2 regions of the Streptomyces sp. NPDC028711 genome follow, and region 1 is predicted to be linked to the other one. Evidence: riboswitches for the same ligand, from Rfam matches in the RefSeq annotation. Region 1 holds a riboswitch; the other holds the start of a gene.
What was found. A riboswitch is a leader RNA that binds a small molecule or an ion and turns the genes downstream of it on or off. The one in region 1 is predicted to bind S-adenosylmethionine.
Positions count from the first base shown of each region.

Region 2: another riboswitch for S-adenosylmethionine. It lies ahead of ACZ4VK_RS01730 (aminotransferase class V-fold PLP-dependent enzyme); the one in region 1 lies ahead of thrC (threonine synthase).

Region 1 is NZ_JBVHUJ010000015.1:47,945-62,514, reverse strand. Features, by position in the region: gene ACZ4VK_RS34260 (ABC transporter substrate-binding protein) at 1-19, shown strand, start outside; gene ACZ4VK_RS34255 (DUF3263 domain-containing protein) at 33-293, shown strand; gene otsB (trehalose-phosphatase) at 351-1,193, shown strand; gene ACZ4VK_RS34245 (immune inhibitor A domain-containing protein) at 1,225-3,528, opposite strand; gene ACZ4VK_RS34240 (NAD(P)-dependent oxidoreductase) at 3,713-4,597, opposite strand; gene ACZ4VK_RS34235 (winged helix-turn-helix transcriptional regulator) at 4,693-5,034, shown strand; gene ACZ4VK_RS34230 (alpha,alpha-trehalose-phosphate synthase (UDP-forming)) at 5,024-6,379, opposite strand; gene ACZ4VK_RS34225 (hypothetical protein) at 6,485-7,774, opposite strand; gene ACZ4VK_RS34220 (glucosyl-3-phosphoglycerate synthase) at 7,828-8,769, opposite strand; SAM riboswitch class I at 8,933-9,076, shown strand; gene thrC (threonine synthase) at 9,061-10,380, shown strand; gene ACZ4VK_RS34210 (MoaD/ThiS family protein) at 10,395-10,670, shown strand; gene ACZ4VK_RS34205 (cold-shock protein) at 11,082-11,285, shown strand; gene groL (chaperonin GroEL) at 11,651-13,279, shown strand; gene ACZ4VK_RS34195 (hypothetical protein) at 13,391-14,570, opposite strand, start outside.
Region 2 is NZ_JBVHUJ010000001.1:376,679-391,248, reverse strand. Features, by position in the region: gene ctaD (aa3-type cytochrome oxidase subunit I) at 1-781, shown strand, start outside; gene ACZ4VK_RS01770 (cytochrome c oxidase subunit 4) at 778-1,176, shown strand; gene ACZ4VK_RS01765 (L,D-transpeptidase) at 1,299-2,552, shown strand; gene ACZ4VK_RS01760 (DNA-binding transcriptional response regulator) at 2,558-2,959, opposite strand; gene ctaE (aa3-type cytochrome oxidase subunit III) at 3,162-3,782, shown strand; gene qcrC (cytochrome bc1 complex diheme cytochrome c subunit) at 3,857-4,666, shown strand; gene qcrA (cytochrome bc1 complex Rieske iron-sulfur subunit) at 4,663-5,715, shown strand; gene qcrB (cytochrome bc1 complex cytochrome b subunit) at 5,712-7,337, shown strand; gene trpD (anthranilate phosphoribosyltransferase) at 7,469-8,533, shown strand; SAM riboswitch class IV at 8,618-8,734, shown strand; gene ACZ4VK_RS01730 (aminotransferase class V-fold PLP-dependent enzyme) at 8,926-10,326, shown strand; gene ACZ4VK_RS01725 (Lrp/AsnC family transcriptional regulator) at 10,407-10,688, opposite strand; gene ACZ4VK_RS01720 (rhomboid family intramembrane serine protease) at 10,685-11,437, opposite strand; gene ACZ4VK_RS01715 (hypothetical protein) at 11,597-11,839, shown strand; gene ACZ4VK_RS01710 (NYN domain-containing protein) at 11,873-13,237, shown strand; gene ACZ4VK_RS01705 (C40 family peptidase) at 13,493-14,530, shown strand.

The sequences.
Region 1 (14,570 bases):
GGCGGAGGCCGCCGAGTAATAAGTTGGGTCGTATGACCGAAGACCCGGAAGCGGTGGACGACGACGAGAGCGGGCTCGGCGCGCGCGAGCGGGCCCTTCTCGCCGTCGAACGCCGCTCCTGGCCCGGGCCAGGAGCCAAGGAGCGGGCCGTCCGCGAACGGCTCGGGCTCTCGCCGACCCGCTACTACCAGCTGCTCAACGCCCTCCTGGACGACCCGAGGGCCCTCGCCCACGACCCGGTGACCGTCAACCGGCTGCGGCGGGTCCGGGAGGAGAAGCAGAGGCGGCGGTAGGCACCCGTCCCGGCGGCCCCGCTGACGCGCACGGCCGACCTCGGTAGGGTCGGGAACATGGTCACCAGCCTCCCGCACCCGACCACGTCCGCCGGCCGCGACGGTCTGGCCGCGCTGCTCGCGCGGCCCGAGAAGGCCGTCGTCGCCCTCGACTTCGACGGCACCCTCGCCGAGATCGTCCCCGACCCCGAACAGGCCCGCGCGCACCCCGGCGCCGTCGCCGCGCTCGCCGCCCTCGCCCCCGAGGTCGCCTCCGTGGCCGTCGTGACCGGTCGCCCCGCCGGGGTCGCCGTCCGCTACGGCGGCTTCGCCGGAGTGCCGGGCCTCGAGCGTCTTGTGGTCCTCGGCCACTACGGCGCCGAACGCTGGGACGCCGTCACCGGCACCGTCCAGGCCGCCGCCCCGCACCCCGGCGTCGCCTCCGTGCGCGCCGAGCTCCCCGGCTTCCTGGACCGGGCCGGGGCCTGGCCCGGCGTCTGGATCGAGGAGAAGGGCCGCGCGGTCGCCGTCCACACCCGCCGCGCCACCGATCCCGAGGCCGCCTTCGAGGCCCTCAAGGGCCCGCTCGGCGACCTCGCCACCCATCACGGCCTCGTCCTCGAACCCGGCCGGATGGTTCTGGAGCTGCGGCCCCCCGGCATGGACAAGGGCGTGGCGCTCGCCGCGTACGTACGGGAGGCGGGTGCCGGGTCCGTGCTCTACGCGGGTGACGACCTGGGCGACCTGCCCGCCTTCGCGGCCGTCGAGAAGCTCCGCTCCGACCGCACGCCGGGCCTCCTCGTGTGCAGCGGCTCCACGGAGGTCCCGGAGCTCGCGGACCGCGCGGACCTCTCCGTGCGGGGCCCGGCGGGCGTCGTCGCGTTCCTGGCGGAACTGGCGAGGGCGGTACGGGAGGCCTGAGGCCCCGCCGTACCGCCCCCGCAGTGGTTGATCAGTGCGCGGCCGGGTTCGTCACGCTGATCGTCAGGTCGTCACCGGCGTCGCCGGTGATCGTGACGCGGACGCCGTGGCCGGCGACCTTCACGCTGGCCTGCGGGGCCGAGGTGTCGTAGTACGCGTTCGGGTCCGTGTCGTCGAAGACCGGGATGCCCGGGACGGAGGGGGCGCAGGCCGCCCGCGTCTCGACGGTCTGGCTGTTGCCCTTGCCCACCAGGACCTCCTTGTGGAGGCAGGTGGCGTCCGTCGCCTCAAGGCCGAAGGTCGCGTCGAAGGGCTGGCGCCGGTTGCTGGGCGCGGTCCCGTCGGCGTACCGGAACGGGGCCGGGCGGGCGTCGACGGCCATGGCCTGGCCGCCGCCCGGGTGGGCGCTGACGTTGTTGTCGTCGAAGGACCGGTCGACGTACCAGACGAGCATGCCGTTCTGGTAGCGGAAGTACTCGACCCAGTCCGGGGCGGTGAGGGGCTTGCTGAACTGGTACGGGCCCTCGGCGAGGAGCGCGTCGGAGCCGACGTACTCGCGGTTCTCCAGGAGGTAGTAGCGCGGGTAGTTGGCGGTCTCGGTGCCGGTGGAGATGTTCCAGCGGCCGGTGGCGGTCCAGGCGCCCGCGCCCTGCTCGACGTCGTCGGTGGCCAGGGTCGTACCGCCCGAGCTCAGCGTGATGTCGTCGAGGAAGGCGCCGGCGAAGTGCACGCCGCCGTCGGTCTGGTAGCGGAACCGGAAGAGGGAGGGCTTGCCGCCGGAGTCGTACGCGTACCGCAGCGTCGTCCACTTCCCGGCCGACGAGCCGTCGACGGCCGCGCCCGCGCGGGCCCAGTTGGCGCCGCCGTCGAGGGAGTACTCGGCGAAGAGGTAGTCGAAGTCGGCCTCGATCTCGTACCAGGCGCTCGCCTTGACGGTGACGCGCGAGGCCGCCGGGACGGAGCGGGTGAGGGACTGGTTGAGGCCGTCGGCCGAGCCGGTCCACCAGGCGTGGGTGCCGGAGGTGGGGGTGGTGTAGGTGGTGCTGCTCGTCTTGTCCGGGAGCGCGACGCGGACCGCCTGGTCCTTGCCGGTGACCTGGAGCTGCGCCGGGTTGAGGGTGTACGTGCCGGTGGCGCCGAGCGGGGCGTCGGTGTAGTCGAGCCAGCCGAGGAAGAGCTTCTCCTCGGCGCCCATGAGGCCGGGGTGGGTGCCGATGCCCGCGTTCGCGGCGGCGCCGTGGCTCAGCCAGGAGCCGGAGCTCATCAGGGTCCAGAAGGCGGTGGAGTTCTCGCCGCCGTCGGTGTCGTAGTAGTCCGGCAGGCCGAGGTCATGGCCGAACTCGTGGCAGAAGACGCCGAGTCCGCCGTTCTCGCCCTCGGTGGTGTAGTCGCCGAGCCAGTACTTGGACTGGCCGATGCGGGCGCCGCCCGCCTTGTTCTGGGTGCCGGAGACGTCCGGTCCCGTCAGGCCGTAGTCGTCGCCGTTGACGTACCAGCGGTGCGACCAGATGGCGTCCTCGCCCTGCGCGCCGCCGCCGGCGTCCTCGCCCATGCCGGCGTGGACGGCCTGGAAGTGGTCGATGTAGCCGTCGGCCTCGTCGAAGTTCCCGTCGTGGTCCCAGTCGTTGCGGTCCCAGACGTCGAACTGGGCGAGGTACGCGTCGATCTCGGCCGGGGTCTTGCCGGCCGCGAGCTGGGCGTTCCACCAGGCGTCGCCGGTGTCCTGGACGAAGGCCCACGAGCCGCCGTTGTCCTCGACGGCGTTGTCGCCGTAGAAGGAGGCGTTGTGGGGGACCTTGACCCAGTCCTCGACGGTGTTGGTGACCGAGTAGCGGCCGCCCGAGAGCTTCTCGTAGTACGTCTTCATCGACTCGCCGGGGCCGTTGAAGAGGTTCTCGTAGTACGCCTTGTTGAAATCGGCCGTCCAGGCGTTGGAGTTGTCCACGCTCCGGTCGGGCTGGGCTATCTCGTTGTGCAGGGGGCCGGGGACGGTGCCGTACTTGCCGGAGCCGTCCGTGCCGAACTCGGAGAGGATCGTGAAGATCTTCTCCTGGCGGTCGGCGGTGGTGGTCTCGATCTCGGTGAACTTGCCGGGCGCGACCTCGACGACGCCCTCGGCGTTCGCCTTGGCCTTGCCCTTGGCGACCAGGTCGATCGCCCTCTCGCGCAGCTCGGTGCGCTGCTTGGTGAGCGGTCCCGGACGGTTGTCCGGCCGGTGCGCGGCGGCACCGGCCGGGGAGTCCGGGGCCTCCTGTGCGGTGGCGGGGGTGAGCCCCGCGGCGAGAAGGGCGGTGAGCGCCGACCCGAGGGTCATGCCCACGACAATCTTCTTCACGTCTGTCGCGATCCTTCCGCTTGCCTCATGTGCCTCATGGGGAGAAACGGATCGCCTGGGGGAACGATCGCCGCAGAGTCTGACACGGGAGGGCCCCTCAGGAGGAGGGGGTCGCACCGATTACCGGTGACGGATTTCCGGATAGCCGGTGAGGGGACCACAGCCGGCTCGCAGGGCCACCCGATCACCGGCGCAGAAGGTCCACCACGCCCGTCAGGTCCTCCTCGCCGCTGCCCACCGCGAGCCGGCGGCGCATCAGCTCGAAGTACGGCTGGATCAGCTCCGGGCTGACGCCCTGCCCCTCGGCCGTGGCCAGGAACGTCGGCGTGCCGGCCACCTGCATCGCCAGGTTGGACACCACGTCCGTGGTGTAGTCGCCGCTCTTCAGCTGGGCGGCGGTCTGCAGCACCGAGGGGCCCGCCATCGCCGCGATCCAGCCGGAGAGCAGCGGGGCGAACGCCTCCGGGTCGATGTCCTCGCCGCGGATCAGGGCGAAGGCGTGCGCGACGCCCCCGAACATGCCGTACATCGCGCTGAGCAGGGCCACGTCGTGCAGCGCGGCGAACCCGGCGTCCTCACCGACGTAGACCGTGCCGACCGGCACCGCCAGGGCCTCCCGGTGGAGCTCGAACAGCGCACGCGAGCCGCTGTAGAAGACGTACCCGCCGGCCTCCGGGACGCCGACCATCGGCGGTACGGCCATGATCCCGCCGTCCAGGTAGCGGGCGCCCCGCTCCTCCGCCCACGCGGCGCGGGCCCGGGCCTGTGCGGGGGTCGTGGTGGTCAGGTTGACGACGTCCTTGCCGGTCAGGTCGACACCGTCGAGGGCCGCGCCGACCGAGGCGTCGTCGAGGAGGCAGACGATGACGAGCGGGCTCGCGGCGACGGCGGCGGCCGCGCTGTCCGCGGCCTTCGCGCCCTCGGAGACGAGCGCGTCGGCGCGTGACGGGGTGCGGTTCCAGACGGTGAGCGGGTGACCGGCGCCGAGCCAGGTACGGGCCAGGGCGGTGCCCATCGCACCGAGGCCGAGGAGGGTGACGGGGGACTTCACTGCGGTGTTCTGCGTCATGTCCACCAGGCTGCTGCACGCCTCTGACCTGCTCAAGTACCCACTTGGAAGTGGGTGGTTACCCTGGGGTGAGCGAGCAGATCAGAGGGGGACGCATGGCGACGCTGAACCGGCCGGGCGCGGACGGCGGGCATGTCTGCGGGATCGACACCGCGATGGAGGTGATCGGCGGCAAGTGGAAGGTGCTCATCCTCTGGGCGCTCCACGAGCAGCCGCACCGCCGCTTCGGCGAACTGCGCCGGCTGGTCCCGGGCATCACGGAGAAGGTCCTCGCCTCCCACCTCCGCGAGATGGAGGCGGACGGCATCGTGGACCGCGTCTCGTACGACGAGGTCCCGCCCCGCGTGGAGTACGCCCTCACGAAGGACGGCATCCGCCTCAACGAGGCCCTCGAACCGCTGGCGACGTGGGGGAGGGAGCGGGTCGCTACGACCTGAGCGCCTCCAGCTGGTCGAGGAACCAGCGCTGCGGGGGCAGGGACGTCGAGGCCGCCGCGAGGCGTTTGGTGCGGTCCGTTCGTTCCGCCGGGGGCATCGACAGGGCCGTGTGGAGGGCCTCGGCGGTCTCCGACACGTCGTACGGGTTCACCGTGAGCGCGTCCTCCTTCAGCTCCTCGTACGCGCCCGCGCCCGTCGAGAGGACCAGGGCGCAGCCCGCCTCCGAGACCACCGGTATCTCCTTCGCGACCAGGTTCATGCCGTCGCGCACCGGGTTGACCAGGGCCACGTCCGCGAGGCGGTAGGCGGCGAGGGAGCGGGGGAAGTCGTCCTGGACGGAGACCAGGACCGGCCGCCAGTCCGGTGTGCCGAACTCGGCGTTGATCTCGTCCGCGAGGGCCGCCACCGAGGCCGTGTACGTCCGGTACGACTCCAGGTCCTGGCGCGACGGGTACGCCGAGGCCAGGTGGACGACCCGGTCGCGCCACTCCGGGTGGGTCGTGAGCAGCTCCCGGTAGGCGAGCAGGCCGCGCAGGATGTTCTTCGACAGCTCCGTGCGGTCGACCCGGACGATGGTCTTCCGGCCGCCGACCTCCTCGCGGAGCCGCGCGAGCCGTTCGTCCACCTCGGGCCGGTGGGCGAGCGCCCGCAGCTCGTCGGCGTCGACGCCCAGCGGGTACACCGCGACCCGCGCGCCCTCGCCTCCGGCGCCCGCGCAGCTCCGGAACGACGCGGCCCACGCCTCCGTGTGGAAGCCCAGGCGGTCGGCGCCGAGCATCCCCCACAGCAGTTCCTCGCGGATGTCGTCCGGGAGCATCCGCAGGTAGTCCGGTGACGCCCACGGCGTGTGGGTGAAGTGGGCGATCCGCAGGTCGGGGCGGAGTTCCCGCAGCTGCCCCGGGACCAGGGCCAGGTGGTAGTCCTGCACCAGGACCGCCGCGCCCTCGTCCGCCTCGGCCGCGAGCGCCTCCGCGAAGGCACGGTTGTACGCCCGGTACGCGCCCCACCGGCGGCGGAACTCCGCGTCGAAGACCGGCTCGCGCGGGATGTCGTAGAGGTGGTGGTGGAGGAACCACAGCACCGAGTTCGCGATGCCGTTGTACGCGTCGGCGTACGTGTCCGGGTCGATGTCCAGCATCCGTACACCCGGCTCGCCGACCCCGCGCCTGACCGCCTCCCGGTCGCCCTCGCCGAGCGCCGCGCACACCCACAGACTGTCCTGGGAGGACACGGCGCTCAGGCCGGAGACGAGCCCGCCGCCGCCTCTGCGGGCGTCGAGCGAACCGCCCTCGCCGAGCTTGTACGAGACGGGGCCCCGGTTCGATGCGACCAGCACAGTAGCCATGGGGCGAACCTAGCCCGTCCCGTAAACGCTCAAACGTACGTATACGAGACGGGGGGATCCGGCCACGCCCCGTAGCCATGGGTCAGGCGGGGCGGGCCACGCGCGTCAGTCGCGTCTGCCGCGCATCGCCGCCTTCGCCACCAGGCCCGTCGCCGCGAGGGCGAGTGCCAGGGCGCCAAGCAGCCAGAGCCGCTCGCCGTTCCCGCCGGTCTCGGCCATCGAGCCGCCTTCGCGGGGCGGTCCGGGCGCCGGGGGCGCGGGGGAGGCGGGGAACGTGGGGAAGGCCGCTTCGGAGTTCACCGGGGGCGTGGGTGTCGGCGTGGGATCCGCTCGGGTCGGCGTCGGCGTCGGCGGCGGCGGCGGTGTCGGTGTCGGCGTCGGTTTCGGTGGGGCGGTCACCGGGGTTTCCCGGGGGCGCGGTGTCTCCGGGGCGGGCACCGGCACGGAGAGGGCGAGGGCCGACAGCACGGAGGTGTCGCCGCTCGTCGAGAAGGTCAGGTCCGCCGAGGTCGCGCCCGGGGGGAGGGCGCCGGCGGGGACCTCGAAGGTGTCGCCGGCGCCGGACGCCGTGACGTTCTTGCCGTCGACGAGGAGCCGGTCCCCGGGGGTGTTCCGGTCGCCCCCGTACGCGGTCACACTCGCCCGTACCGTGCCCGGACCCCGCCGGAAGCCGCCGACCGTCACCGTGGTGGCGGGGGACGTCGAGCGCTGGAGGACGTGGCCGCCGTGGACCTGGACGTTCCGGCGTTCGGGGGCGCGGACCGGGTCAGGCCCGGGGAACCTGTGCACGACCGTCAGGGACCAGCCCGCCGCGCAGCCCCTGCCGTGCGCCGCCCAGAGGCCGTCGACGGCCACCGGGACGTCCGTCCCCGAGACGCCGGCGAAGGCGGCGGTCACGTCGGACTCGCCCGTGTAGTAGTGCGGGCCGCTGGTGTCGGCGGGGTCGGCGACCATGCTGTCGATCGAGACGGGGGTCGCGGGACCCGAGCCGACCCGGATCACCGGGGCGGTCGTCGTGGGGTCGCCGGGGGACGGGGCGGCGTCCGCGCCCGAGAGGTCGCAGCGCCGGAGAGGCGCCCCGCCCGGGCCCGTGTACGTGCCGTCGTTGCCGCCCCAGAAGAGCCGGGCGTACGCGACCTCGGCGCCCGCCGGGATCACCACGCGGCCGGTGCGTGAGCCGTATGCGCCCCCGGTGCCCGCCGTATCGGCGTGCTCGGAGCCCATGACCGTGGTGCCGATCGTGGTGAAGTCGCCGTACAGCGACGCTTCCCACCGCTTGCCGAAGGGCTCGACCACGTCCGCCGCGGCCGTTCCCGCCGTGGCGGACGCGAACGAGCCCGCCATCAGCCCGATGGCCGCGAGCACCCTGCCCGGGTGATGCCGTCTCAAGCCCACACATCTGAAGCCCATGAAAGGGAAATGTAGGCAAAACAGATCATCATGGGGCGTTACGCCACGCGGCGGCGCGCGTACTCCGCGATCTCGGCCATCGGCGGCCGCTCCTCCGTGTCCACCGCGTACGTCCGCGGGGTGAACCCCGACTCGCCCCGCTCGAACTGCGTCAGGAGTGGCCGCACCAGATGCCCGCGCGAAAGCCGCAGCTGCGCCGTCCGGTAGATCGCCGCCGCCATCCGGCCGAGCGCCTGCCCGTCCTGGTGCCGGTGCTTGCGCACGCCCACGTCCACCTGTGCGAGCGCGTCGAGGCCCACCGTGTGCAGGGCGTCCACGAGCAGCCCCAGCTCCACTCCGTAACCGACCGGGAACGGCAGCCGTTCGAGCAGCGAGCGCCGCGCCGCGTACTCACCGCCAAGCGGCTGCACGAAACCGGCCAGCTGCGGCCAGTGCAGGTTGAGGAGGGGACGGGCCACCAGTTCCGTCACCCTGCCGCCCTGACCAGGAGTGTCCCCGAAGGGCCGGTCGTACATCGCCTTCACGAAGTCGACGTCCGGGTCGGTGAGCAGCGGGCCCACGATCCCCGTCACGAAGTCCGCCGAGAAGTCCCTCAGGTCCGCGTCCACGAAGCAGACCACGTCACCGCTCGTCACCATCAGCGACCGCCACAGGACCTCGCCCTTGCCCGGCACCGCCGGTATCCGGGGGAGTATCGCGTCCCGTGCCACCACCCGCGCCCCGGCCGCCGCGGCCACCTCCGCCGTGCGGTCCGTGGAGCCCGAGTCGATCACCACCAGCTCGTCGACGAGCGGCACCGACTCGCTCATCAGCTCGCGCCGGATCACGGAGACGATGTCCCCGACCGTCGCCTCCTCGTTCAGCGCGGGCAGCACCACGCTGACCCTCGTCGCACGCTTCGCGGCGAGGATCCGCTCCAGCGGCCGGTCCTCCACCGACCAGGACCGCCGGTCCAGCCAGCGCTCCACCTCTTCCAGCACGTGGTGATCTCCATCTCGCGGTTCGGACGGCCGGTCCGAGCGTCGGGGCCTTCGGTTACAGTCTTGAACAACGCGGATGCCCGATGCACGTCGGGGTGCCGCCCGCGCCGGAGCGCAGGAACGAAGTCCGCAAGGAACTTCACCGCGCTTCACAATCGAATACCGCTCATCCAGAGGGGCAGAGGGAAACGGCCCGTTGAAGCCCCGGCAACCCTCCAGTCGGAACTCGTCCTCCAGCGAGGCCACCGGCTAGGGAAGGTGCCAAATCCGTCTCATGGCGAAAAATTCGTCATGGGAAAGATGAGGAGAAAGGGCCTCGCCTCCATGGCTGTACAGACCGACACCACCGCCACCACCGTCGACCTCGGTCCCGCGTCCGGGCTTTCCTGTCGCGAATGCGGTGAAGTCTTCGCACTCGGTCCGATCTTCGCCTGCGAACTCTGCTTCGGACCTCTCGAAGTCGCGTACGAGCTCCCCACCGGCGACCCCGAGGCACTGCGCAAGCAGATCGAGGCCGGCCCCGCCAACATCTGGCGCTACGCCCCCCTGCTGCCCGTCCCCGCCGACGTCGCCGACAAGCCGAACCTGAACCCGGGCTGGACCAAGCTCGTCCAGGCCGACAACCTCGGCCGCGAGCTCGGTGTCGCCCCCGGGAAGTTCTTCATCAAGGACGACTCGGGCAACCCGACCCACTCCTTCAAGGACCGGGTCGTCGCCCAGGCCATCGAGGCCGCCCGCGCCTTCGGCTTCACCACCCTCTCCTGCTCCTCCACCGGCAACCTGGCCGGCGCCGTCGGCGCCGCCGCCGCCCGCGCCGGCTTCCGCTCCTGCGTGTTCATCCCGCACGACCTGGAGCAGGGCAAGGTCGTCATGGCCGGTGTCTACGGCGGTGACCTCGTCGCCATCGAGGGCAACTACGACGACGTCAACCGCTTCTGCTCGGAGCTCATCGGCGACCCGCTCGGCGAGGGCTGGGGCTTCGTCAACGTCAACCTCCGCCCCTACTACGGCGAGGGCTCCAAGACGCTGGCGTACGAGATCTGCGAGCAGCTCGGCTGGGTCATCCCCGACCAGCTCGTCATCCCGATCGCCTCCGGTTCGCAGCTGACGAAGATCGACAAGGGCCTGCAGGAGCTCATCAAGCTGGGCCTCGTCGAGGACAGGCCGTACAAGATCTTCGGCGCCCAGGCCGAGGGCTGCTCCCCGGTCTCCGTCGCCTACAAGGCCGGCCACGACGTCGTACGCCCCCAGAAGCCGAACACGATCGCCAAGTCGCTCGCGATCGGCAACCCGGCCGACGGCCCGTACGTCCTCGACATCGCCCGCCGGACGGGCGGCGCCGTGGAGGACGTCAACGACGAGCAGGTCGTGGACGCGATCAAGCTCCTCGCGCGGACCGAGGGCATCTTCGCCGAGACCGCGGGCGGCGTGACCGTCGGCGTCGCGAAGAAGCTCATCGAGAACGGTCTGATCGACCCGAACCTCACCACCGTCGTCCTCAACACCGGCGACGGACTCAAGACCCTGGACGCGGTGGCCGACACCTCTCAGGCGACCGTCACCATCCGCCCGAGCCTGGACGCGTTCCGCGACGCCGGCCTGGCGCTCTGAAAGGTTAAGAAGACATGGCCGTGAACGTCCGCATCCCCACCATCCTCCGCACCTACACGGGCGGGCAGTCCGAGGTCCAGGCCGAGGGCGCGACCCTCGCCGAGGTCATCGCGGACCTGGAGAAGAACCACACGGGCATCGCCGCCCGCGTCCTGGACGACCAGGGCAAGCTGCGCCGCTTCGTCAACGTCTACGTGAACGACGACGACGTGCGCTTCGAGCAGGGCCTGGAGACGGCCACCCCGGCCGGCGCCGGCGTGTCGATCATCCCGGCCGTCGCCGGAGGCTGATCGTCGGGGACCGAGTCGTCCCAGCTGCCCCGTCTTTCTTGAATTGCCCCTTCCGCGCCATAAAGCGGAAGGGGTAATTCTGTATGGTTGAGCGCGGTAGAGTTGGGGAAGTCCCCTCCGCTGCTCATGCCGGGCGCATATGAGAATGCGTCGCCGCGCGACAAGAAGCAGCCAAAGTGCGTGCGTGTTGTGTACCTTCTGCGCGCTTTGCCGGGCCCGACTTGCCCCGTCATCCAGGGGATTATCCCCAATTCGCCTTTCTCCGGCGCCCAGAATTCTCGCTCGAATGACCTGTTGCAGAGGGCAGTTGGGCAGATACATTCAGCCGCGGTCGACGCGTTCCGGCGCAGGGTCTGACCCGGGTCCGCGAAGTGCGGTCCCGCGCAAGGGCCAGTAATAGGGGAGTTAGGCATGGCTCAGGGCACCGTCAAGTGGTTCAACGCGGAGAAGGGCTACGGCTTCATCGCGGTCGACGGTGGTGCGGATGTTTTCGTCCACTACAGCGCGATCCAGATGGATGGCTACCGCAGCCTCGAAGAGGGACAGCGAGTCGAGTTCGAGATCTCGCAGGGCCAGAAGGGTCCGCAGGCGGACATGGTCAAGCTCGCCGTCTGAGCGCGGCGCGATCGGCCACCGACGCAACGCCGTCGAGGGGCCCGCATCCCTGAGGGATGCGGGCCCCTCGTGCGTTCCGACGCGGTCCGGTCCGCCTTCCGGAGCCGCTCGGTCCGCGCTCGGACGTCACTCGGTCCGCGCCCCGCTCATCGTCCCGATCATCGAGAGTCGCTTGCACTCGCATGGGTCGAGTGCTAATCATTGGCGTTAGCACTCGGAAGGTGAGAGTGCTACGAGGATCGAGCACGACGAGGCCGCCGGCCGGGTGGGGCAAGGAACCACGCGGAGTTGCGGAGGCCGTCCGTCGCGGGCGTCGGCGCGGTCCTGGAGCGTTATCCACCCCATGTCCGGGAGGACCACTTCACATGGCCAAGATCATCGCGTTCGACGAGGAGGCCCGGCGCGGTCTCGAGCGCGGCATGAACCAGCTCGCTGACGCCGTCAAGGTCACCCTCGGCCCCAAGGGCCGCAACGTCGTCCTCGAGAAGAAGTGGGGCGCCCCCACGATCACCAACGATGGTGTCTCCATCGCCAAGGAGATCGAGCTCGAGGACCCGTACGAGAAGATCGGCGCCGAGCTGGTCAAGGAAGTCGCCAAGAAGACGGACGACGTCGCCGGCGACGGTACGACCACCGCCACCGTGCTCGCCCAGGCGCTCGTCCGCGAGGGCCTCCGCAACGTCGCCGCCGGTGCCAACCCGATGGCCCTCAAGCGCGGCATCGAGAAGGCCGTCGAGGCCGTCTCCGGCGCCCTCCTCGAGCAGGCGAAGGATGTCGAGACCAAGGAGCAGATCGCTTCGACGGCCTCCATCTCCGCCGCCGACACCCAGATCGGCGAGCTCATCGCCGAGGCGATGGACAAGGTCGGCAAGGAAGGCGTCATCACCGTCGAGGAGTCGCAGACCTTCGGTCTCGAGCTCGAGCTCACCGAGGGCATGCGCTTCGACAAGGGCTACATCTCGGCGTACTTCGCCACCGACATGGAGCGTATGGAGGCGTCGCTCGACGACCCGTACCTCCTGATCGTCAACTCCAAGATCTCCTCCGTGAAGGACCTGCTCCCGCTCCTGGAGAAGGTCATGCAGTCGGGCAAGCCGCTGCTGATCATCGCCGAGGACGTCGAGGGCGAGGCCCTGTCGACCCTGGTCGTCAACAAGATCCGCGGCACCTTCAAGTCCGTCGCGGTGAAGGCCCCGGGCTTCGGCGACCGTCGCAAGGCCATGCTGAACGACATCGCCATCCTCACCGGCGGCACGGTCATCTCCGAGGAGGTCGGCCTGAAGCTGGAGAACGCGGGCCTCGACCTGCTGGGCCGCGCCCGCAAGGTCGTCATCACCAAGGACGAGACCACCATCGTCGACGGTGCCGGTGACAGCGAGCAGGTCGCCGGTCGCGTGAACCAGATCCGCGCCGAGATCGAGAACTCGGACAGCGACTACGACCGCGAGAAGCTGCAGGAGCGCCTGGCGAAGCTCGCCGGCGGTGTCGCGGTCATCAAGGCCGGTGCCGCCACCGAGGTCGAGCTCAAGGAGCGCAAGCACCGCATCGAGGACGCCGTTCGCAACGCGAAGGCGGCCGTCGAGGAGGGCATCGTCGCCGGCGGTGGCGTGGCCCTGCTCCAGGCCTCCTCGGTCTTCGAGAAGCTCGAGGCCGACCTCGCGGGTGACGAGGCCACGGGCGCGAACATCGTGAAGCTGGCCCTCGAGGCCCCGCTGAAGCAGATCGCGATCAACGCCGGCCTCGAGGGCGGCGTCGTGGCGGAGAAGGTCCGCAACCTGCCCGTCGGCCACGGCCTGAACGCCGCGACCAACGAGTACGTCGACCTCATCGCCGAGGGCATCATCGACCCGGCGAAGGTCACGCGCTCCGCGCTGCAGAACGCCGCGTCGATCGCCGCGCTGTTCCTCACCACCGAGGCCGTCATCGCCGACAAGCCGGAGAAGGCGTCCGCGCCGGCCGGCGGCGGCATGCCGGGCGGTGACATGGACTTCTGATCCTCCGGGATCGGTGGTTCGTCGCAGCACGCGAAGAACGGAACGAGGGCGGCACCCCCACCAGGGGGTGCCGCCCTCGGGCGTTGTCCGGAAGGGTGGCCGGAAGAGTGATCAGCGCACGTCGACGTAGTCGCCGCCGGCCGAGGCCAGGGTGCTGAAGTGCCGGAGGTCGCCGTAGTGGCGGATGCGCCAGGAGCCGTCCGCGGTGGCCTTCGCCCGGAGCGAGACCTTGCCGTTCGCGGCGGTCCTGCCGGCCGCGACCTGCTTCCAGGTCGTGCTGCCCCGCTGCTGGAACTGCACGACGACCGGGACGTTCCCGTACGCCCGCCAGGCCCCGTCCCAGTAGTGCTGGAGCCCGCCGGTGACGGTCACGTACCCACCCTTGACGACCGGCTCGGGGCCCGCGTTCAGGGAGACGATCCGGGTGTCGTTGCGGACGAGCCGGAACGAGCCGGAGCCGGACTCGGCGAAGTGGTCGGTGGTCAGGTGCCGGACGCGGTACCAGCCGCCCCGGCTCGCGGCCGAGAGCGTGAACTCGTTGTAGTAGGCGGAGTTCACGCTCGCCGTGGCGATCCGCTTCCAGCCGCCGCTGACGGACTGCTCGAGCAGGATGTACTGCGTCGCCGGGAAGTAGTCCTTCTCGTACGTGGCCCGGAAGGTGCCGGAGACCGTGACCCGGCCGTCGGCGGAGAGGCCGACGGAGGTGAGGTCGGTACGCGACTCCACGGGGATGGCGAGCGCCCCGTAGACGGGGTCGTAGCTCAGGTAGCGGTCGGGGGAGTCGACCGTCCAGCCGCCCGCCTCCCTGCCCGAGGCGGCGACGAGCCGCGCGACGTACCGGCCGTCCGCACCCGTGAGGACGGTGACGGGCGTGCCGATGCCGTACCGGGGGGCGCCGAGGCGCACCCGGACCGGGTGGTTCGGGACCGGCGCGTTCCCGGCCGCCGGGTCGGTCATCCGGCCGCTGATCGTGACGGTCTCGCCGTTGAGTGCCCGCCTCTTGTCGGACGCGGCCGTGACGAGCACCTTGCGCGGGATCCACTCGTGGACCTGGCGGTACTGCCGAGTGCTGCCGTGGACCTCGGCGGAGTCCCCCGTGAACGTCGCCACGAAGGTGCTCCCGTGGTCGAACTCCTCGGTGGTGGTGATCGGGTACGGGGCCCCGGCGAAGCCGCCGGAACCGTCCGTGAACACCTCCTGGGCGGGGGTCTTCACCGGGGCGATCCGCTGGATGGAGACCGTCTCGCCGGCGAGCGGCACCACGTCGCCCGAGCCGGGCTGGATGCCGACG
Region 2 (14,570 bases), on a different contig from region 1:
GTACGTCACGGGCGGCGTGCTCCTACCGTTCTTCTCCTTCATGACGTTCCTCATCGCCGTACCGACAGGCGTGAAGTTCTTCAACTGGATCGGAACGATGTGGAAGGGCTCGTTGTCCTTCGAGACACCGATGCTCTGGACGATCGGCTTCCTGATCACCTTCACCTTCGGTGGCCTGACGGGCGTCATCCTGGCCTCGCCGCCGATGGACTTCCACGTCTCCGACTCGTACTTCGTCGTGGCGCACTTCCACTACGTCGTCTTCGGCACCGTGGTCTTCGCGATGTTCGCCGGCTTCCACTTCTGGTGGCCGAAGTTCACCGGCAAGATGCTCGACGAGCGCCTCGGCAAGATCACGTTCTGGACGCTGTTCATCGGCTTCCACGGCACCTTCCTGGTGCAGCACTGGCTCGGTGCCGAGGGCATGCCGCGTCGTTACGCGGACTACCTCGACGCCGACGGCTTCACCGCGCTGAACACGATCTCGACGATCTCCTCCTTCCTGCTCGGTCTGTCGATCCTGCCGTTCATGTACAACGTCTGGAAGACCGCCAAGTACGGCAAGAAGATCGAGGTCGACGACCCGTGGGGCTACGGCCGTTCGCTCGAGTGGGCGACGTCCTGCCCGCCGCCGCGGCACAACTTCCTCACCCTGCCGCGGATCCGTTCCGAATCCCCGGCGTTCGACCTGCACCACCCTGAGATCGCCGCTCTCGACCAGCTCGAGAACAAGCCGCACGAGGCCGAGGCCCTCACGGGCGCGAAGGAGGCCGGCAAGTGAAGATCCAGGGCAAGATGTTCATCTGGCTGAGCGTCTTCATCCTCGCCATGGCCGTCCTGTACGGCGTGTGGTCGAAGGAGCCGGTCGGTACGACGGCGCTGTTCCTCGCGTTCGGCCTGGCCATCATGATCGGCTACTACCTGGCCTTCACGGCCAAGCGTGTCGACGCCATGGCGCAGGACGACAAGGAGGCCGACGTAGCGGACGAGGCCGGTGAAGTGGGCTTCTTCGCCCCGCACAGCTGGCAGCCGCTCTCGCTCGGCATCGGCGGTGCGCTCGCCTTCCTGTCCATCGCGATGGGCTGGTGGATCCTGTACTTCTCCGCCCCGCTGATCCTGGTCGGCCTCTTCGGCTGGGTCTTCGAGTTCTACCGCGGCGAGAACCAGAACCAGTAGCGGTACCCCGCTCCGCACCGGAGCACACCGAGGGGCCCGGACACTTCGTCACCGAAGCGTCCGGGCCCCTCTTTTGCAGCACTCGGCGCGCTGCCGCACGAGATTCTTCTTACGGTGAGTCCATGAACGACACGCCGCGCATTCGGACTGTTCTGAGCTGCACTCTTCTGGCTGTCACCGTCACCGCGGCCGCGACGGCCTGTACCGGCACCGACGGCCACCCCCTGTCGGCGAGGGCGTACGACGCGGCGGACCAGCTCGCGGTCAGCGCCCCCGCCGACGGAGCCAAGGCGGATCCCGAGAAGCCCCTGGAGGTCACCGCCAAGGGCGAGGACGGCCGGATCACCGACGTCACGGCCACGGACGCCGCGGGGCGCCACCTGGCGGGCGAGCTCACCGCGGACGGCCGGCGCTGGCGCTCCACGGCCGCCCTGGCGGCCGGCACCCGCTACACGGTCCGGGTGGCCACGGAGGACGAGGACGGCGCCCCAGGGGCCCGTACGTACACGTTCGAGACGGCCCCCGCGAAACGGGCCCTCACGGCCACCTTCGGCCCGGAGGCGGGCACGTACGGCGTCGGACAGCCCATCACGGCCGATCTCAGCCTCCCCGTCAAGGACCGGAAGGCGCGCGCGGTCGTCGAACGGGCCCTCAAGGTCCGCTCCACCCCCTCCGTCGAGGGCTCCTGGTACTGGGTGGACGACAAGAAGCTGCACTTCCGCCCCAAGGAGTACTGGCCCGCGGGCGCGCTCGTGACGGTCACCGGCAACCTGGACGGCCTCAAGGTCGGCGACAAGCTCTACGGCGGCGCGTCCAAGCCGCTGAAGCTCACCATCGGCGACCGGATCGAGGCGATCGCGGACGCCGGGTCGCACTACATGACCGTGAAGCGCAACGGAGAAGTGATCAACACCATTCCGGTGACCACCGGCAAACCGGGCTTCTCCACCCGCAACGGCATCAAGGTGATCCTGGGCAAGGAGTACTACGTCCGGATGCGGGGCACCAGCGTCGGCATCGCCGAGGGCAGCTCCGAGTCGTACGACCTGCCCGTCTACTACGCGACCCGGGTCACCTGGAGCGGCGAGTACGTCCACGCCGCGCCCTGGTCCGTCGGCTCGCAGGGCGTGGCGAACGTCAGCCACGGCTGTGTCGGCATGTCGACGGGGAACGCGGCCTGGTTCTACGAGACCGTCCGCCCCGGCGACATCGTCAAGACCGTCAACAGCTACGGCGACACGATGGACCCCTTCGGCAACGGCTTCGGCGACTGGAACCTGCCCTGGACCAAGTGGCGCCAGGGCAGCGCCCTGGTGGAAGCCGCCGAGAACCCGGTGGCCCCCACCGAGAAGGCCCGCCTGCGACCCTCGATCTGATCAGCTCACGCGTCGATCGAGAGGCGCGAGCGGAGCAGGGCCGCCAGGGACGCCGCGAACTCGACCGGTTCCACCGGAAGGGTGACCGCGGCGTCCGCGCGGCTCCAGGTGGCCAGCCAGGCGTCCTGCGGGCGGCCGATGAGCAGCAGCACCGGCGGGCACCGGAAGACCTCGTCCTTGATCTGCCGGCAGACGCCCATGCCGCCCGCGGGCACCGCCTCGCCGTCCAGGACGCACACGTCCACGCCGCCCTCGTCCAGGCGCTTCAGCACCGCCGGAAGCGTCGCGCACTCCACGAACTCGACCGGGGGAACGTCGGACGCGGGCCTGCGCCCGGCCGCCAGCCGTACCTGCTCGCGGGTGTTCGCGTCGTCGCTGTAGACCAGGACCGTGGCACTCGACTGCATCGTTCCTCCGGCTGGGAAGGCGGGTGGGTCGTCGTCGACCGATGCGCGGATGCTACTCCGCTCCACACTCCGTCAACACCCGTTCAACACCTGTTCGAAGGGTGCCGGGAACCCCTCGCACTGGGCCGTTCGGCCCTGACACACCCCTCTGACACTCCGAACGGCACCCCCCGGAGTGAGGGCGGGATAAGCGACCGACATAATGTCGGTCGTGGCGACAGTAACGACAGTAGAAACAGGGCACGCGCACCCGTCGGTCAATCGACCGAACCTCACCAGCGTCGGAACCATCATCTGGTTGAGCTCCGAGCTGATGTTCTTCGCGGCCCTCTTCGCGATGTACTTCACCCTGCGATCGGTGACAGGTGCCGACTATTGGAAGGCCCAGGCGGAACACCTGGCCTTCCCGTTCTCGGCGACCAACACCACGATCCTGGTGCTCTCCTCCCTCACCTGCCAGCTCGGCGTATTCGCCGCCGAGCGGGGCGACGTGAAGAAGCTCAGGACGTGGTTCATCGTCACGTTCGTGATGGGTTCGATCTTCATCGGCGGCCAGGTCTTCGAGTACACCGAGCTGGTCAAGGACGCGGGCATGTCGCTCTCGTCCGGGCCCTACGGCTCCGTGTTCTACCTGACCACCGGCTTCCACGGCCTGCACGTGACGGGCGGACTCATCGCCTTCCTGCTGGTCCTGGGCCGGACGTACGCCGCCAAGAGGTTCACTCATGAGCAGGCAACCGCCGCCATCGTCGTGTCCTACTACTGGCACTTCGTCGATGTCGTCTGGATCGGCCTCTTCGCCACGATCTACATGATCAAGTAATCGGTCCCGCCGTCACGGCGGACCGAGACATCCAGCAAGCATCGACGCAGAAGATCCTGACACCGGGGTAATCCGTGAAAAAGCTCTCCGCACGACGACGCCATCCGCTGGCGGCGGTCGTCGTCCTACTTCTCGCGCTGGCGGCCACTGGGGGGCTGTACGCCGCGTTCGCGCCCGCGGGCACGGCGAAGGCCGATGAGACCGCCCAGTCCCTCGCCATCGAGGAGGGGAAGAAGCTCTACTCCGTCGGCTGCGCCAGCTGCCACGGAACCGGCGGTCAGGGCACCACTGACGGCCCCTCCCTCGTCGGCGTCGGCTCGGCCGCGGTCGACTTCCAGGTCGGCACGGGCCGTATGCCGGCCCAGCAGCCGGGCGCCCAGGTCCCGAAGAAGAAGGTCGTCTACTCGCAGGCTGAGATCGATCAGCTCGCGGCGTACGTCGCCTCTCTCGGTTCCGGCCCGATCACGCCGGCCGAGGGGCAGTACGACACCGCCGGCGCCAACATCGGCCGCGGTGGCGAACTGTTCCGCAACAACTGTGCCCAGTGCCACAACTTCACCGGTGAGGGTGGCGCGCTGACCTACGGCAAGTACGCCCCGAGCCTCGAAGGCGTGAGCCCGAAGCACCTCTACGAGGCCATGCAGACCGGCCCGCAGAACATGCCCTCCTTCCCGGACACGACCATGCCGGAGAAGGAGAAGAAGGACATCATCGCGTACGTCCAGGCCGTCAACAGCGACAAGGCCGACAACCCGGGCGGTCTCAAGCTCGGTGGTCTCGGTCCCGTCAGCGAGGGCCTGTTCGCCTGGATCTTCGGACTGGGCGCGCTGATCGCAGTTGCCATCTGGGTCGCGGCCCACACCGCTAAGGCCAAGAAGTCATGAGTAGCCAAGAGATTCCAGAAGAGACCCTGCCGGCAGGGCAGGACACCGCGCACGGCGCGGTGAAGGTCGCCGACGACCCGTTCGCCGACCCGGGCCTTCCGCCCCACAAGCCCCGCATCCAGGACATCGACGAGCGGGCCGCCCGTCGGTCCGAGCGCGCGGTCGCCTTCATGTTCACGCTGTCGATGCTGGCCACCGTCGGCTTCATCGCCTCGTACGTGATCTTCCCGGTCGACAAGATCGTGTACATCTGGCCCTTCGGCCGGGTGTCCGCGCTCAACTTCGCGCTCGGCTGGACCCTCGGCCTCGCCCTCTTCTTCATCGGCGCGGGCGCGGTCCACTGGGCCCGCACCCTGATGTCCGACGTGGAGGTCGCCGACGAGCGTCACCCGATCGAGGCGTCGCCGGAGACCAAGGCCAAGGTCATGTCGGACTTCGCGGCCGGTGCCGCCGAGTCGGGCATGGGCCGCCGCAAGCTCATCCGCAACACGATGTTCGGCGCGCTGTCGCTCGTACCGCTCTCCGGCCTCGTGCTGCTGCGTGACATGGGCCCGCTGCCCGAGAAGAAGCTCCGGACCACCATGTGGGCCAAGGGTCTTCAGCTCATCAACATGAACACGCACGAGCCGCTGCGCCCCGAGGACGTCGCCGTCGGTTCGCTGACCTTCGCGATGCCCGAGGGCCTCTCGGAGCACGACCACCACTTCCAGACCGAGATCGCCAAGGCCGCCCTGATGATCGTCCGGATCCAGCCGGAGGACATCAAGGACAAGCGCGAGCTCGAGTGGTCGCACGAGGGCATCGTCGCCTTCTCGAAGATCTGCACCCACGTGGGCTGCCCGATCTCCCTGTACGAGCAGCAGACGCACCACGTCCTCTGCCCGTGCCACCAGTCCACCTTCGACCTCTCCGACGGCGCCCGCGTCATCTTCGGCCCGGCCGGTCACGCCCTCCCGCAGCTGCGGATCGGCGTGAACGACAAGGGCTTCCTGGAGGCGCTCGGCGACTTCGACGAGCCCGTCGGTCCTGCCTTCTGGGAGCGCGGATGAGCACCGTGACCGATACATCGAAGAAGGCGCCCGCAGGTGAGCGGGTCGCCGACTGGGCCGACGGACGCCTGGGGATCTACTCGCTGGCCAAGGCCAACATGCGGAAGATCTTCCCGGACCACTGGTCCTTCATGCTGGGCGAGATCTGCCTCTACAGCTTCCTCATCATCATCCTGACGGGCGTCTATCTGACGATGTTCTTCCACCCGTCGATGAACGAGGTGGAGTACATGGGACCGTACGTCCCGCTCCAGGGACAGCTGATGTCCGAGGCGTTCAACTCGACCATGCACATCTCGTTCGAGGTGCGCGGTGGTCTGCTGATCCGGCAGATCCACCACTGGGCGGCGCTGATCTTCCTCGCCGGCATGTTCGTGCACATGATGCGCGTCTTCTTCACGGGCGCGTTCCGCAAGCCGCGTGAGATCAACTGGCTGTTCGGATTCCTGCTGTTCTTCCTGGGCATGTTCACCGGCTTCACCGGTTACTCGCTCCCGGACGACCTGCTCTCCGGCACCGGTGTCCGCTTCATGCAGGGCGCGATCCTGTCCGTGCCGGTCATCGGCACGTACCTGTCGATGTTCCTGTTCGGCGGCGAGTTCCCCGGCGGCGACTTCGTGGCCCGGTTCTACTCGGCCCACGTGCTGCTGCTGCCCGGCATCATGCTCGGTCTCGTGGTGGCCCACCTCATCCTGGTGTTCTTCCACAAGCACACGCAGTTCGCCGGCCCCGGCCGTACGAACAACAACGTCGTGGGCATGCCGCTGCTGCCGGTCTACATGGCCAAGGCCGGAGGCTTCTTCTTCCTGGTCTTCGGTGTCATCGCGGTCATCTCCGCGATCGCCTCGATCAACCCGATCTGGGCGCTCGGCCCGTACCGCCCGGACCAGGTGTCCACCGGCGCCCAGCCCGACTGGTACATGGGCTTCGCCGAGGGTCTGATCCGTGTCATGCCGGGCTGGGAGATCAACCTCTGGGGCCACACGCTGGTCCTCGGCGTGATGATCCCACTGGCGATCTTCCCGGCGGTCCTCGCGGCGATCGCGGTCTACCCGTTCATCGAGTCGTGGATCACCGGCGACAAGCGCGAGCACCACATCGCGCAGCGCCCGCGCAACGCTCCGACGCGCACCGCCTTCGGTGTCGCCTGGATCACCGCGTACATGATCATGCTCGTGGGTGGTGGAAACGACCTCTGGGCGACCCACTTCCACCTGTCGCTCAACTCGATCACCTGGTTCGTGCGGATCTTCTTCTTCGTCGGCCCGGTCATCGCGTTCATCGTGACCAAGCGGATCTGCCTCGGCCTCCAGCGCCGCGACAGGGACAAGGTGCTGCACGGCCGCGAGTCGGGCATCATCAAGCGCCTGCCGCACGGTGAGTTCGTCGAGGTCCACGAGCCGCTCAGCCAGGGCGAGATGCACCGCCTCACGGCGCACGAGCAGTACGCGGCCGCGGAGCTTCCGCCGGCCGTCGACGAGAACGGCGTGGAGCGCAAGATCGGGCGCATGGAGAAGCTCCGGATCAAGCTCAACAAGGGCTACTACGGCGACGACAGCCAGGTCGCCAAGCCCACGGTCGAGGAGTACAAGGAGATCCAGAGCGGCCACGGCCACCACTGATCACCTGAACTCCTGACGTTTCGAAGTTCGCCACGGCGAGGGCCCCGTCCATTCGATGGACGGGGCTCTTTGCCGTTCCCGGGGGTCGATAGGGTGGGTCCGTATCCGTCACGTGACGACCAGGAGCTGCCATGAGCGCTGTGACCCCCGCTGGAGGACCTACGTCGGCGGGCCGCTCCTGGCCCGTCGTCCTGGAAGGCCTGCTGACCGGCCGCGACCAGAGCGCCGAGGACACCGCCTGGGCGATGGACCGGATCCTGCGCGGCGAGGCCACCGACGCCCAGATCGCCGGCTTCGCGGTCGCCCTGCGTGCCAAGGGCGAGACCGTCGAGGAGATCTCCGGGCTCGTCCGCACCATGTACGAGCACGCCAACACGATCGAGGTGCCCGGCCCGTCCGTCGACATCGTCGGCACCGGCGGCGACGGCGCCAAGACCGTCAACATCTCCACTATGTCGGCGATCGTCGTGGCGGGCACCGGCGCCAAGGTCGTCAAGCACGGCAACCGGGCCGCCTCCTCCGCGTCCGGCGCCTCCGACGTCCTGGAGAAGCTCGGCGTCAATCTGGAGCTGACCCCGCGGCGGGTCGCCGAGGTCGCCGAGGAGGCCGGGATCACCTTCTGCTTCGCGGTGAAGTTCCACCCGGCGCTGCGTCATGTCGCCGCCGCCCGCAAGGAACTCGGCATCCGGACCACCTTCAACTTCCTCGGTCCGCTCACCAACCCGGCCCGGGTCAGGGCACAGGCCACCGGCGTCGCCGACGCCCGGATGGCTCCGATCATGGCCGGGGTGCTCGCCGAGCGGGGTTCCTCCGCGCTCGTCTTCCGCGGCGACGACGGGCTCGACGAGCTGACCACCACCGCCACCTCGCGGGTCTGGGTGGTCCGTGACGGCTCGGTGCGGGAGGAGGCCTTCGACCCCCGGGACGTCGGCATCGACCTCGTACCGGTGGAGGCGCTGCGCGGTGCGGACGCCTCGTACAACGCGGACGTCGCCCGCCGGCTCCTCGCCGGGGAGACCGGTCCGGTACGGGACGCGGTGCTGCTCAACTCGGCCGCGGCGCTGGTCGCGCTCGCGCCGGGGGAGGGCGGCCTCGTGGAGCAGATCCGCGCCGGCATCGAGAAGGCGGCGGAGGCGATCGACTCGGGTGAGGCCCGCCGGGCCCTCGAGCGCTGGATCACGGTCAGCAACGCGTAGCGCGTCCCCGTCGTACGACGACCCCGGTCCAGCATGCGGACCGGGGTCTCGCACATGCGCGATCATGTGGCAGGATGTTCGGCAGGTCATGAGTGACAGCTACGAAGCCCCGGCTTGCTGTCCGGCAACCCTCCGTCCGTGGCGGGGTGCCCCGGGTGAAGACCAGGCCGTGGACAGCAAGGTCCACGGCAAGCGCGGACCCCTCGATCACCAGGGGTCCTGGTCTCTCGAGGAGCGTTTTTCCGTGAGCAAGCGAATGCGTTAGGGCCTGCGGCCCCGTTTTCCCATCCTCCGCACGACCACCGTGTGTCGAGGCAACACCCGTGTGAGGCGCCCCACTTCGCGCTGCCCCGCGGGCCCTTCGCTGCCCATTCCTGCCGGGAGATACCGCCATGTCCGCGTACCCGAACGCCGCCGCCACCGCTGCCACCGCCGTCGACTCCGAGTCCGCCGAACCCCGCTGCGCCGCCCCGCTGCCCGTCCTCGGCCGGGACGTCACCGTCCCGCTCGTCACCGGCGGCGAGGTGACCTACGCGGCGCTCGACTACGCGGCCAGCGCGCCGGCCCTCCAGCGGGTCTGGGACGACGTCGCCGCGTACGCCCCCTACTACGGCAGCGTCCACCGCGGCGCCGGATACCTCTCCCAGCTCTCCACCGACCTCTTCGAGAACAGCCGCGCCACCGTCGCCGAGTTCCTCGACTGCCGCCCCGGCGACCAGGTCGTCTTCACCCGCTCCACCACCGACTCCCTCAACCTGCTTGCCGCCGCCGTCCCCGCCGACTGCGAGGTCTTCGTCTTCGAGACCGAGCACCACGCCTCGCTGCTGCCCTGGAAGGACGCCCGGGTCACCTACCTCAACGCGCCGCGCACCCCGGAGCAGGCCGTCGCGACCCTGGAGCGCGCCCTCGCCGACCGCGAGCCGTACGGCCCCTCGCTGGTCTGCGTCACCGGTGCCTCCAACGTCACCGGCGAGCTGTGGCCGGTGAAGGAGCTCGCCGCCGCCGCGCACGCGCACGGCGCCCGGATCGTGCTCGACGCCGCGCAGCTCGCGCCCCACCACCCCGTCTCCGTCCAGGACCTCGACGTCGACTGGATCGCCTTCTCCGGACACAAGCTGTACGCGCCCTTCGGCTCGGGCGTCCTCGCGGGCCGCGCCGACTGGCTCCAGGACGCCGAGCCCTACCTCGCCGGCGGCGGCGCCTCCCGCAAGGTGGCGCGTCGGGCCGACGGGGGCGTGGACGTCGAGTGGCACACCACCGCGGCCCGGCACGAGGCCGGTTCCCCGAACGTCATCGGCGTGTACTCCATCGCCTCCGCCTGCAAGGCGCTCACCGAGGCCGGCTTCGACTCCCTGGTCGCCCGCGAGCAGCACCTGATCTCCACGGTCCGTGAGGGCCTGGCCGAGGTGCCCGAGGTGCGCGTCCTCTCGCTCTTCGGCGACGATGCCCCCCGCGTCGGCGTCATCTCCTTCGTCGTCGACGGCTGGAACAGCTCCCACTTCGCCGCCGCGCTCTCCGCCGAGTACGGCATCGGCGTCCGCGACGGTCTCTTCTGCGCCCACCCGCTGGTCCGCACGCTGCTCGGCAGCGACCCCCAGACCCAGGGCGAGTGCGGCGCCCCCGAGGCCGCGCCCGGGGAGAGGTCCCTCAACGCCATCCGCGTGAGCTTCGGAGCCGGTACGCCCGACGAGCACGTGGAGCGGTTCGTCGGCGCCGTGAAGGAGCTCGTCCGGGACGGGGCGCAGTGGAAGTACCGCACCGAGGACGGCCGCTGCGTCCCCGACCGCGGCTGATCACTCACTCGTACGGGTGAAGGGGGCCTCCCGGTCGGGATGCCCCCTTCAGTCGTGCGGCGTCTTGGCCGTCCTGGGTGTCAGGACTCCAGACCGATGGCGAAGGCCGCCTCAAGATCGTGCTGGGAGTAGGTGCGGAAGGCGACGTGGGTGTCCGTGGCCTCGACCCCCGGGATCTTGCTGATGCTGCCGGGGATCACATCCGCCAGGTCGTCGTGGCGCGGCACCCGGACCATGGCGATCAGGTCGTACGTACCGGTCACCGAGAAGACCTCGCTGACGCTGTCGAGCGCGGCGATCGACTCGGCGATCTCGGGGATGCGGTCCACGCTGGTCTTGATGAGCACGATCGCGGTGATCACGGCTGGCTTTCTCCCTCGGTCGCCGCGGCTTGGGCTTTCACTCTATCCCCACCCCGGTAGCGCCCCCAGGCGAAGAGGAAGCCGACGGAGAAGCCCACCACATGGGCCAGGTAGGCGACGCCGGGACCGGCGCCCGCCGCCCGCGCGGCCAGCCACTGCAGCACGAACCAGAAGATCAGCACGATCCAGGCGGGGAAGCGCAGCGGCAGGAAGAAGAGGAAGGGGAAGAGGCTGGTGACCCGGGAGCGCGGGAAGAGGAAGAGGAAGGCCCCGAGCACCCCGGAGATCGCGCCGGACGCCCCGACGAGCGTCTGCTCGCTGCTCGCGTGCGCCGCCGCGTACCCGAGGAGCGCGAGGTAGCCGGTGCCCAGGTAGAAGAGGGCGAACCCGGCCCGGCCCATGCGTTCCTCGGCCATCGCCCCGAAGACGTAGAGGAAGAGCATGTTCCCCAGGAGGTGGAGCCAGCTGCCGTGGACGAAGAGCGCGGTCAGCGGGGTGAGCAGGGCGCGCGGCTCGCCGCTCATCAGCTCGTCGGGAACGACGCCCCAGCGGCGGAAGTAGACGCCCTGAGCCGCGAGGAGCCGGTCGCCCGTGCCGTACACCGGGTTCAGTCCCGAGACCGGACTGATCGCGAAGAGGAGGACGCACGCCGCGATCAGTCCGTACGTCACCGTGGGGCCGCTGCGGGCGCCGCGCCATGCCCCCCGGGCAGCGCGGACAGCGCGGACCGCTCCTCGCCGATCGATCATGGACAGATCATGGCGTACCGGGGCCGAAGTGGACAGAGTGCCTCGCCGTGCCCCCGCCGACCCGCGAGGCCGTAGGGTTACGGGCAGTACTACCCGCAGTTCGACGGCGCACCGCGGCTCCCGTACCTGGTACCTCGCAACAGGAAGAAGGACGGCACGATGACGACGGTTCCCCTGCCGACCGCCGAGACCCGCTGGCGCTGCACGCTCTGCGGCAATCTGACCCGCTTCGACGTGACCCGCTCCTCCAAGGTCGTCGAGTACGTCCATCTGGACCTCGCGGGGGATCCGACGGTCGAGGAGCGGCAGGTGGTCAGTGAGACCATCGAGTCGGTCCGCTGCCGCTGGTGCAACGCGGTGGACCAGATCGAACTGGTGGACAGGCCGGGCGCCGCTTCCTGAGGGACGGCGCGGACGACATAGGGGTGACGGATCGTGGAGCAGCCCGCGCACGGTGGAGAGCCGGCCGGCGCGGCAGGTGACGCTGCCGAGACGCTCGACCACCCACTGCCGGAAGGCGTACGGCGGCGGGTCGTCGCGCTGGTCGCCGACGCCTTCGGCGGGCTGACCGTCGCGGAGCTGCCCGCGCCCCTGAGGCAGTACGCCCGGTTCACCGCGAGCCGGCGGGCCAAGTTCGCCGGCAACGCGATGGCGGCGGCCCTGGAGAGCGATCCGCTGTTCCGGCAGCGGATCGGCGAGCGGTTCAAGCAGGGCCAGCCCGAACTTGCCGGAGCCGTCGAGACCGGCACCCCGCCCGCCGCCGCCGACCCCGTCGACGTGGCGGCGGCCGCCTATGTGCTGCGCCCGCCCGGCTGGGTCAAGCTGGTGGCCGCCGCGGGCGAGGAGGCCCTGCGCGTCGACGCCGAGCGGGCCGACGAAGCCGGGCGGCGCGAACTGGAGCGGCTGCGCGAGGAGCTCGCCGCCGCGCGGGACCGCTCCCGGGACGAGACCGAGCAGCTGCGGCGCGACCTGGAGACGGCCCGGAAGGAAGCGGAATCGCTCCACCGGAAGCTGCGCAGCGCCCAGAGCGACGTGAAGCGCGGCGAGGCCGCGCTGCGCCGTGTCCAGGGCGAGATCGACACCGCGCGGGCGGAGGCGGCGGCCCAGGTGTCCTCGGCCGAGAGCGAGAGCCGTCGGCTCAAGGCCCGGCTCGCCGAGGTCGAGGCGGCCCTCGAGGCGAGCCGCAGGTCCGCCCGCGAGGGACGCTCGGTGGAGGACATGCGGCTGCGGCTGCTGCTCGACACCGTCCTGGACGCGGCCCAGGGGCTCCGCCGCGAGCTGGCCCTTCCGCCCGTCTCGACGCACCCGGCGGACACCGTGGACGCGGTGGAGCCGGGGCGGATGTCCCCGAAGGACATCGCGGCGCGGGCGCTCTCCGAGACCGATCCGGCGCTGCTCGACCAGCTCCTCGCGTTGCCGCAGGCCCATCTGGTCGTCGACGGCTACAACGTCACCAAGACCGGTTATCCGACGATGCCGTTGGAGAAGCAGCGGCTGCGGCTGCTCGGCAGTCTCTCGGCCCTCGCCGCCCGCTCGGGCGCCGAGGTCACCTGTGTCTTCGACGGGGCGGAGCTGGCGGCCCCGGTGCTGCTCGCGCCGCCGCGCGGGGTGCGGGTGCTGTTCTCCAAGCCCGGTGTCACGGCGGACGAGCTGATCCGCCAGCTGGTCCGGGCGGAGCCGCCCGGCCGGCCGGTGGTGGTGGTCTCCACGGACCGCGAGGTGGCCGACGGGGTCGCGAAGGCGGGTGCGCGCCCGGTGGCGTCCGCCTTGTTGCTGAAGCGGCTTTCGCGGCTCTCGTAACGCATGGCAACTCCTGGGCGTTATGCCCGGATTCTGGATGGCGGACCGTCAAGTGGCCATCACTGCCCGTGCGATGCGTGTAAATAAAGTGGTGCCTGAGCGATATTTTTGCCAGTGGGATTTGAACTGATCACAACTTGGTCACTAGGGTCAGCCTTCGAACCTTCGCGCGGTTGATCACCCATCCGGGGTGACGGCGGAGGAACCGCCTGCCCTGACCGGTTGGGCGGCTCGAGGAAGAAGGAGCTCGCCTTCGTGGCGTCCCACCGTCGACCCAAGCAGCCGAGCCGTGCCCGCGTGACCGTACTCACCGCGGCCGCGGCAGCAGCCGTCGCCCTCTCCGCTCAGTCCGGAGCCCAGGCGGCCCCTGCCAAGCCCAAGATCGACGAGGTCAAGTCCAAGGTCGACAAGCTGAACCACGAGGCCGAAGAGGCCACGGAGCAGTACAACCTCGCGGACGAGCGCAAGGGCAAGCTGCAGAAGGAGATCGGTCAGCTCCAGGACCAGGTGGCCCGCGGTCAGGAGGAGCTCAACACCCTCCGCGACCAGATCGGTTCGGTCGCCACCGCCCAGTACCGCTCCGGCGGCATCGACCCGGCGCTCCAGCTCTTCCTCTCCGCCGACCCGGACACCTACCTCGACAGGGCGTCCGCGATCGACCAGTTGAGCGCCCAGCAGGCCGACGTGCTCACCTCGATCCAGGCCAAGCAGCGCACGCTCGCCCAGCAGCGGGCCGAGGCCACCACGAAGCTGGCCGACCTCGAGGACGTCCGCAAGACGCTCGGCGAGAAGAAGAAGAAGTTCCAGGGCAAGCTGGCCGAGGCCCGCAAGCTCCTCAACACCCTCACCGAGGCCGAGAAGGCCAGGCTGCAGGAGAAGGAGCAGCGCGCGAGCCGCGCCGCCGGCGAGCGGGTCGACCTCGGCAACGAGGCCCCCGCGAACGGCTACGGCGCGGCGGCGCTCGCCGCCGCCGCCACCCAGATCGGCAAGCCGTACGCCTCCGGCCAGGAGGGCCCCGGTTCGTACGACTGCTCCGGTCTGACCCAGTGGGCCTACGGCCAGGCCAACGTTCAGCTCACCCGCACCACCTACACCCAGCAGAACGACGGCGTGAAGATCGGCCGCAGCCAGCTCAAGCCGGGCGACCTGGTCTTCTTCAACGGCCTTTCGCACGTGGGTCTGTACGCGGGCAACAACACCGTTCTGCACGCCCCCTACTCGGGCGCCTACGTCCGCTACGAGTCCATGAACACCCTGGGCTCGTTCCAGTTCGGGGTCCGCGTCGGCGGCTGACGCCCCGCGACCCGCTGCGGTATGCCGCCCGAACGGGTGG